Regions from separate parts of the Sodalis glossinidius str. 'morsitans' genome, predicted to be linked through region 2. Evidence: predicted binding sites of a transcription regulator. Region 2 holds the regulator's gene; the other holds the start of a gene.

Region 1 (4,425 bases), 770 kb from region 2:
TTATCCGCACGCCCGGAATCCTGCGCTACAGGGTATTTATCTGACGCTGGCTCCCGGGCAGATGCTGGGCGTGTGCGGACCTACCGGCGCTGGCAAAAGCACGCTCCTGGCGCTAATCCTGCGGCAGTTTGACGTAGCCGAAGGGGAGATACGCTTTCACGATCTGCCCTTGACCGCGCTGGCGCTCGATCACTGGCGCAGCCGGCTGGCAGTGGTAAGTCAAACGCCTTTTTTGTTTTCTGACAGCGTCGCCAGCAATATCGCACTCGGTCGCCCGGACGCTACGGCGCAGCAAATTGAAGAGGCGGCGCGGTTGGCCTGCGTGCACGAGGACATACTGCGCCTTCCCCAGGGGTATCAAACAGAGGTCGGTGAGCGCGGCGTCATGTTGTCCGGTGGTCAAAAACAGCGGCTGGCCATTGCCCGCGCGCTGTTGCTGGAAGCGGAGATTCTTGTTTTGGATGATGCACTGTCGGCGGTTGACGGCCGCACGGAACGCAGCATATTGCAGAACCTGCGGCGCTTTGGCGCTCACCGTACGGTTATCATCACCGCACACCGGCTGTCGGCGTTGCAGGGCGCGAGTGAGATCCTGGTGTTAAAACAAGGCCGCATCGGCCAGCGCGGCGATCATCAAGCGCTACTGCAACAGCCTGGCTGGTACCGGGATATGTTCCGCTATCAGCAGCTGGAAGCCGAGCTCGAACAGAAACCCCACCCCAAGGAGACGGGCGATGCGCAACTGGATTAGCCTCTGGCTCACCCTCAAGCGGCTGCTTGCCTATGGCCGCCCGTACCGCCGGCCCTTAACGCTGGCGGTCATGATGCTATGGCTGGCGGCGGCGGCGGAGGTTGCCGGGCCGATAGTGATAAGCTATTTCATCGATCATATTCTGCCGGAGAAAAGGTTGCCGTTTGGGATGGTGGCCGGCTTGGTGACGATTTTTCTCGCGCTACAGGTACTGTCGGCCGTGCTGCGCTATTATCAGGCGTTACTGTTTAACCGTACGGCGTTAAGTGTCGTGCAGCAACTGCGTACGGAAGTGATGGACGCTGCGCTGCGCCAACCGTTAAGCGTTTTCGAAAGACAGCCTGTAGGGCAGCTTATTTCCAGGGTCACAAACGATACCGAAGTGGTGAAAGATCTGTACGTCACGGTGGTTGCTTCGGTGCTGCGCAGCGTGGCGTTAATCGGCGCCATGCTGGTGGCGATGTTTTTGTTGGACTGGCGGCTGGCGTGTATCTCGCTGATTTTGTTTCCGGTGGTCATTGTGGTGATGTGGCTGTATCAGCATTACAGCACGCCGATTGTCCGGCGTCTGCGGTCCTATGTCGCCGATATTAATGACGGTTTCAACGAGGCCATCAACGGTATGGGCGTCATACAGCAGTTCCGTCAACAGCAGCGTTTCGGCGCCAAGCTTCAGCGGGCGAGCCATGCCCACTTTCAAACCCGTATGGCGACGCTGCGGCTGGAGGGCTACCTGTTGCGCCCGATGCTTAGCCTGCTATTCGCACTTATCTTGTGCGGCATGCTGCTGCTGTTCGGGCTTAGTCCGCGTGGAGCAATCGGCGTGGGGGTACTTTACGCCTTTATCAACTATCTCGGACGGTTGAATGAGCCGCTTATTGAGTTGACATCCCAGCAGTCCATCATGCAGCAAGCGGCGGTAGCGGGTGAGCGAATCTTTGAATTAATGGATGGTCCCGCACAGCACTATGGCCCGGATGATCGTCTCCTCGGCGGTGGCACCATTGCGTTGTGCGACCTCGAGTTTGCCTATGATCGCGGAGAGTCGGTGCTGCGTCACATTTCGCTGACGGCGCCGGCGAGAAGCTTTATTGCCTTGGTAGGGCATACCGGCAGCGGGAAAAGTACCCTGGCCAGCCTGATGATGGGGTACTACCCGGTAAGCGAAGGAACGCTGTTGTTGGACGGCAGGCCGATTGAAACACTCAGCCACCGGGTATTGCGCCAGGGAGTGGCAATGGTACAGCAGGATCCGGTCGTGCTGGTCGACACGGTGTATGCCAACGTGACCCTCGGACGGGAGCTCGACGAGCATCAGGTCTGGCGCGCGCTTGAACAGGTGCAACTGGCTACATTGGTGCGTGCCTTACCAGGGGGACTTTATGCTGAACTGGGTGAGCAGGGCAACACGCTGTCGGTCGGGCAAAAGCAACTGCTGGCCTTGGCGCGGGTGCTGGTGTCTACGCCGGCGATATTGATTCTCGACGAAGCCACCGCCAATATCGACTCCGGTACTGAGCAGGCGATTGCCCAGGCGTTGCAGGCGGTGCGGCGGTGTACGACGCTTTTGGTCATCGCCCACCGGCTGTCCACGGTCGTCGAGGCGGACCAAATCCTGGTCCTGCATAGGGGGGAAGCGGTGGAACGCGGTACCCATGCCGCCTTGCTACAGTCTCGGGGCCGCTATTATCAAATGTATCAACTGCAGCAAGCGGGTCAGGCGCTGCACGCCGACGAGCCCCAGGCGCTGTCCGGCTAAATATGCTTTGGCGCGCAGCGTCGCCGTCTACGCCCCCTCTCACGCCGCTACCGTCTGCCTTTTTTGGCAGGCGGGCAATGGATTGCTACCACCCTTAACCTTCCTGTCGCCTGTAACCCACACCCGATACGCACTCTGAATGGCATGAATGTGCCATTTTTGTGACACACGCACCTTTTTTAGCATTGAGCACCCGTTTGGTGCATTCCCGCTTCGCTGAACGTCGCCTTTCACGCCGACGCCCTGTCCAGCAACGGGCAGGTGCCAAAGGAATAGCCTGCTAATGGTAAATTTCTATGTCAAAACATTTGTGGCACATATTTTGCCTTACTTGGGCGTAGTGGTCGCGAGTCGGGACTTAATTTTCGAGGGGTACATATGAAGCTGGTAACCGTGGTGATTAAGCCATTTAAATTGGAAGATGTGCGTGAAGCGCTCTCCTCTGTGGGTATTCAGGGGCTGACGATCACTGAAGTGAAAGGATTTGGACGTCAGAAAGGCCATGCTGAGCTTTATCGCGGTGCTGAGTACAGCGTAAATTTCCTGCCGAAAGTGAAAATTGACATCGCTATTGCCGACGATCAGCTTGATGAAGTGATTGATGTCATCAGCAAAGCGGCTTGCACCGGCAAGATCGGCGACGGCAAAATTTTTGTTGCTGAGCTTCAGCGGGTTATTCGCATTCGTACCGGCGAAACCGACGAAGCGGCACTTTAACGTTATGCGCTATTTGTAGAAAGGGATGAATAAAAAAATGAAGAAACTTGTCTCACTCACCGCTCTTGGCGCGGCGGCCCTTTTGCCGTCCTGGGCCATGGCTGCGGCACCCGCGGCCGATAAGGCCGATAACGCGTTTATGATGATAAGTACCGCGCTAGTGCTGTTTATGACCCTGCCGGTGATTGTGCTTTTTTACGGCGGCATGCTGCGCGGGAAAAACGTGTTGTCGATGCTGACGCAGGTGGCGGTCACCTTCGCCCTGGTCTGCGTACTGTGGATGATTTATGGTTACTCGCTAACGTTCGGCACCGGTAACGCCTTCTTTGGCGATTTCAGCATGATTATGCTGAAAAGTATCGGCGTGACCGCGCTGAACGGCATTTTCTATCAGCTGATTCATGTGGCGTTTCAGTGCTCCTTTGCCTGTATTACCGTTTGCCTGATCGTTGGCGCGCTGGCGGAACGTATCCGTTTCTCGGCGGTGTTGATTTTCGTGGTGGTATGGTTGACGTTCTCCTATCTGCCGATGGCGCATATGGTGTGGGCGGGCGGCTTCCTGGCATCGCTTGAGGCGTTGGACTTCGCCGGCGGTACGGTGGTGCACATCAATGCCGCCAGTGCCGGTCTGGTGGGCGCTTACCTGCTGGGCAAACGCGCTGGCTTCGGTAAAGAAGCCTTCAAACCGCATAACCTGCCGATGGTCTTTACCGGCACTGCAATCCTTTATGTCGGCTGGTTCGGTTTCAACGCCGGCTCCGCCAGCGCTATCCTCTCCTGGGTGTTCGTCGAGTGGATGCTGCGCGGCAAACCTTCCTTACTGGGCGCGTGCTCCGGGTGCATTTGCCGGTCTGGTCTTCATTACTCCGGCTGCCGGTACCGTCGGTGTCGGCGGCGCGCTGGTCATTGGTCTGGTCGGTGGCGTAGCGGGGCTGTGGGGTGTGGTCAAATTGAAGAAATGGCTGAAAGTGGACGACGTTTGCGATGTGTTTGACGTACACGGTGTCTGCGGCATCGTCGGCTGTCTCCTGACCGGGGTATTCTCCTCCGCCTCTCTGGGCGGCATCGGTTATGCTGAAGGCATCACGATAAGACATCAGGTCTGGGTACAGCTTATAAGTGTAGTGGTGTGTCTGATATGGTCTGGCGTGGTCGCGTTTATCGGCTTCAAAATCGCCGATATGATGGTGGGCTTGCA
Region 2 (4,425 bases):
CTAGCATGCGGGTACGCAGCATTTCGGCCAGTTCATGCACCGACATCTCCGAGGTGTCGATCACCAGATCGGCGCGTGAACGCAGAGGCTCAAGCAGCGAGTCCTCTTCATCAATGGCGCTTTCCAGCGATAGGTTGAGGGCGGAGAGCGGATGCAGCCGGCGGGTGTCGCTATAGCGGCGGATGAGGGTATTGCGATCGGCGTCCAGAAACAGCAACTGCGGGGCAAAGGCCTGCGGCAGGTTATCCATGGCCTGTTCAAAAATCTCCGGCGATTCGGGCATATTGCGTACGTCAATGCTCACCGCAGCGGAGATATTGCTCGCCGCCAGCGCGCTGGCCAACTGAGGCAGCAACACCACCGGCAGGTTATCAACGCAGTAAAAGCCCATGTCCTCCAGCGCGCGCAGCGCAACGGATTTACCTGAACCTGATCGACCGCTGACTATCATCAGCACCATGACGATACACCCCTCTGCCTTGCTTATTCATCCCCTGGCGATGCGGCCATGCTTCGCCCAACCTATCCTGCTTTCAGGACGGCGCCGCGGCGTCAGTCGCCGTCTTCCGTTTCGGTCATGATTTGATACAGCTCCTCATCGCTTTGCGCGGCGCGCAAACGGCGGCAGACGGTTTTATCCGCCAACCGCTTGGCCACAAGCGAAAGGGTGTGCAAATGGACTTTGCACTGCTCTGCCGGCACCAGCAGCGCGAACAGCAGGTCCACTGGCTGATTATCGATGGCATCAAACGCGATGGGTTGTTCGAGCTGGATAAAGACCCCGACCGCGCGCAGCGTGTCTTCTTCCAGCTTACCATGCGGAATGGCGATGCCGTTGCCGATACCGGTACTGCCCATGCGCTCGCGCGTCAATACGGCGTCAAACACCACTTGCGGCGCCAGGTTAAGTTGTTTCGCCGCCAGTTCGCTGATAATTTCCAGCGCTCTTTTCTTGCTCTGGCAGTGGACGTCGCTACGGGTACATTCAATGTTTAACACTGAATCGATTTGCATTGCTGTATCGTTAGTCATTTCGGGTCACTTAGGCGCTGGTTAACCTTTAAGACTCATCGGCCCGTTACCGTAGGGATAACGAGCCGATGTGAGGTTTAGGTAGCGTTGTCGGCTACGGTTAAATTAATATTGTTTCAGCTTCTCTTTATGCTTGTTCAACTGCCGCGTGAGCTTATCGATTAATAAATCGATGGCGGCGTACATATCATCCGCTTCCGCAGTCGCGTGCAGCTCACCACCGTTGAGATGCACCGTCGCTTCGGCAATCTTCTGAACTTTCTCGACCTTCAGGACAATATAGACCTGATTGATGCGATCGAAGAACTGTTCCAGCTTCGAGAATTTAGTTGTTACAAATTCCCGTAAGGCGTCGGTGATGTCAACATGTTGTCCGGTAATGTTCAGCTGCATAGTGTCTTCCTTCTCTGTAGAGGTCAAACCAATTGTTTTCGCTGGTTCGACGGCGGTATGGATAAAGACTCTCGGTACTTCGCTACGGTACGCCGCGCCACCATGATACCCTGCTCGGAAAGCAAGTCGGTGAGCTTACTGTCGCTAAGCGGCTTTGCCGGGTTTTCCGCGGCGATTAATTTTTTCACCAGCGCGCGGATAGCCGTGGAGGACGCTTCGCCTCCCCCTTCGGTATTGACGTAGCTGGAGAAAAAATATTTCAATTCAAAGATGCCGCGTGGACTTTGCAGATATTTCTGCATGGTGATGCGCGAAATCGTAGACTCGTGCATATCCACCGCCTGGGCGATATCCGCCAGCACCATTGGCCGCATAAACTCTTCCCCCTGTTCAAAGAACGCCATCTGCCGCTCGACAATGCAGTGAGTCACCTTCAGCAGCGTTTCATTGCGGCTTTCCAGGCTTTTAATCAGCCAGCGCGCCTCCTGCAAATGGCTGCGGATAAACTGACCGTCCGCATCGTTGCGGGTGTTGCTGCCCAGGGCCGCGTACTGCTGATTGATGCGCAGCGCGGGAATGCTGTCGGTATTGAGTTCCACCACCCAGTGGTTTTGCAGTTTGCGCACCAGCACGTCGGGAATCACATACTGCGACTCGCCGGTATTGATGGACTGCCCCGGACGCGGATCCAGCGACTGAATCAGCGCTATGGCCGGTTTCAGGACATCCTCTTTCAGCTTAGTCGAACGTAGCAGGGTGCGGAAATCATGGCTGCTCAGCAGACTGAGATAATCTCTGACGATGAGCCGCGCCTCATTGAGATAAGGCAGATCGGCCGCAAACTGCGAGAGCTGAATCATCAGGCAGTCGCGCAGATCCCGTGCCGCCACGCCGACCGGATCGAAGCGCTGGATGCGTTTTAGTACCGCTTCCACCTCGTCCAGGGTGACGTTTTCATCGCCGATGCTGTCGAGAATATCGTCCAGCGGCACCGTCAGATAGCCGGTGTCGTCCACGGCGTCGACGATGGAGGTGGCGATCGCTCTATCAGTATCGGAAAAGGGAGTAAGCTCCACCTGCCACATGAGGTAGTTTTGCAGGGTCTGGGTGGTTTCACCCTGATAGACGGGCAATTCTTCGTCGCGATAGTCGGTACCGGTGCCGGAGGGCGTCCCGGCGGAGTACATCTCGTCCCAGGTGGCGTCCAGCGGCAGCTCTTCCGGCATGTCCTTTTGTTCCATCGCTTCGCGGGTGTCGAGCGACTCGCTGTCGGGCGCGTTGTGCGCGTCGACCTCGTCATGCAAATCGGCCTGTTCAAGAAAGGGGTTACTTTCCAGCGCCGTCTGAATTTCCTGCTGGAGTTCAAGCGTGGACAATTGCAACAGACGGATGGCCTGTTGCAACTGCGGGGTCATGGCTAACTGCTGACTCAGCCTGAGTTGTAAACCTTGCTTCATAAAATGCGTCAACTATCCTCACGAACCACGGTGGTAACGCCACCTTATCAGAGGCGGAACTCTTCGCCCAGATAAACCCGTTTGACCTGCTCGTCGAGCATGACGTCGGCCGGGGAGCCGTGGGCGATGAGCTTGCCCTGGCTGACGATATAGGCTCGTTCGCACACGTCGAGCGTCTCTCGCACGTTGTGGTCGGTGATGAGCACGCCAAGGCCGCTGTCGCGCAAATGTTCGATGATTTTTTTGATATCGATGACGGAAATCGGATCGACTCCGGCAAAAGGTTCGTCAAGCAGGATGAATTTGGGGTTGGCGGCGAGCGCCCGCGCGATCTCTACCCGGCGTCGTTCACCGCCGGACAGCGACTGGCCGAGGTTGTTGCGCAAATGACTGATATGGAACTCTTCCATCAGCTCTTTCGCGCGGTCGTTACGCTGTTCACGGGTGAGATCCTGGCGAATTTGCAGCACCGCCATCAGATTGTCGAACACGCTCAGGCGGCGGAAGATCGAGGCCTCCTGCGGCAGATAGCCGATTCCGCGGCGGGCGCGGGTATGCAGCGGCAGGAGGCTGATATCGTCATCATCAATGACAATCCGGCCGGCGTCGCGGGGGATGATGCCCACCACCATATAAAACGTGGTGGTTTTGCCCGCCCCGTTAGGCCCCAGCAATCCCACAATCTCGCCAGAGCTTACCTTCAGGCTGACGTCTTCCACCACGCGGCGCTCTTTATAGGCTTTAGCCAAATTTTCTGCGATTAATGTTGCCATGGATCCTATACCCGATTATTTCGCCGGCGCTTTGGCGCCGCTTTTATCCTGCAGCTGCGCCGGTACCAGCACGGTGGTGACCTGTTTGCCTTTATCGCTGAACACCTCCATCCGCTGTTTCTTGACCAAATAGGTAATGCGATCGCCTTTCACGTTGCTGTCCAACTGCTCCAGATAGGCATTGCCCGTCAGAATCACCAGATCGTTGGTGGTTTCGTAACGCACCTTCTGCGAATGACCGCGCACCGGCTTGCCGTCGTCCTGCAGTTGATAGAAAGTGACTGGATTACCGTAGCTTTCCACGACTTCGTTACCGTCCTTTCCGTCGGGGCGGGTGATGACGACCTTGTCGGCGCGAATGTCGATTGAACCGCGCTTGACCACGACCTCACCGGTGAAGGTCACGGTATTGGTCGCCATATCTACCGCCTGCTGCGCGGAGTCGATATGAATCGGCTGCTGATTGTCGCTGGCCAGCGCCAGCGCCTGCGCGCTGGCCAGCATTAAGCCGCCGGCCAGAAGCAGGCTAGGGCGTACGTTGTGAATTCTGGATTTCATAAGAGGTCTTAACCTTTTCAATCAACTCGGCGGTCTTGTTGCGCAGATTGCCGCGCATCTTCATGCCGGTGGAGTTAAAGCCGGTACCATATAAGGTTACCTCATCATCCGAGGAGACGTCCTGCGTGACCAGGTTAACCACCGCGTTATCTGTTGTTATGCGTTTAAGCTGCGAGGCATCGGTTAGGCTGTCCACCTGAACGTGGCCATAC

The links. Region 2 encodes sigma-54, which starts transcription at its own class of promoters, with help from an activator protein. Its sites were predicted from a motif close to GTTGGCACANNTTTCGCTNT; they were not measured.
Region 1: the regulator sigma-54 is predicted to act here: its motif matches at 2,820-2,839, upstream of glnK (P-II family nitrogen regulator).

The regions. Positions count from the first base shown of each region.
Region 1 is NC_007712.1:1,147,909-1,152,333, forward strand. It holds gene SGP1_RS05800 (SmdA family multidrug ABC transporter permease/ATP-binding protein) at 1-751, shown strand, start outside; gene SGP1_RS05805 (SmdB family multidrug efflux ABC transporter permease/ATP-binding protein) at 735-2,510, shown strand; gene glnK (P-II family nitrogen regulator) at 2,889-3,227, shown strand; partial or broken gene amt (ammonium transporter) at 3,265-4,425, shown strand, end outside.
Region 2 is NC_007712.1:377,211-381,635, forward strand. It holds gene rapZ (RNase adapter RapZ) at 1-460, opposite strand, end outside; gene ptsN (PTS IIA-like nitrogen regulatory protein PtsN) at 553-1,032, opposite strand; gene hpf (ribosome hibernation promoting factor) at 1,138-1,425, opposite strand; gene rpoN (RNA polymerase factor sigma-54) at 1,449-2,882, opposite strand; gene lptB (LPS export ABC transporter ATP-binding protein) at 2,930-3,655, opposite strand; gene lptA (lipopolysaccharide ABC transporter substrate-binding protein LptA) at 3,671-4,213, opposite strand; gene lptC (LPS export ABC transporter periplasmic protein LptC) at 4,182-4,425, opposite strand, start outside.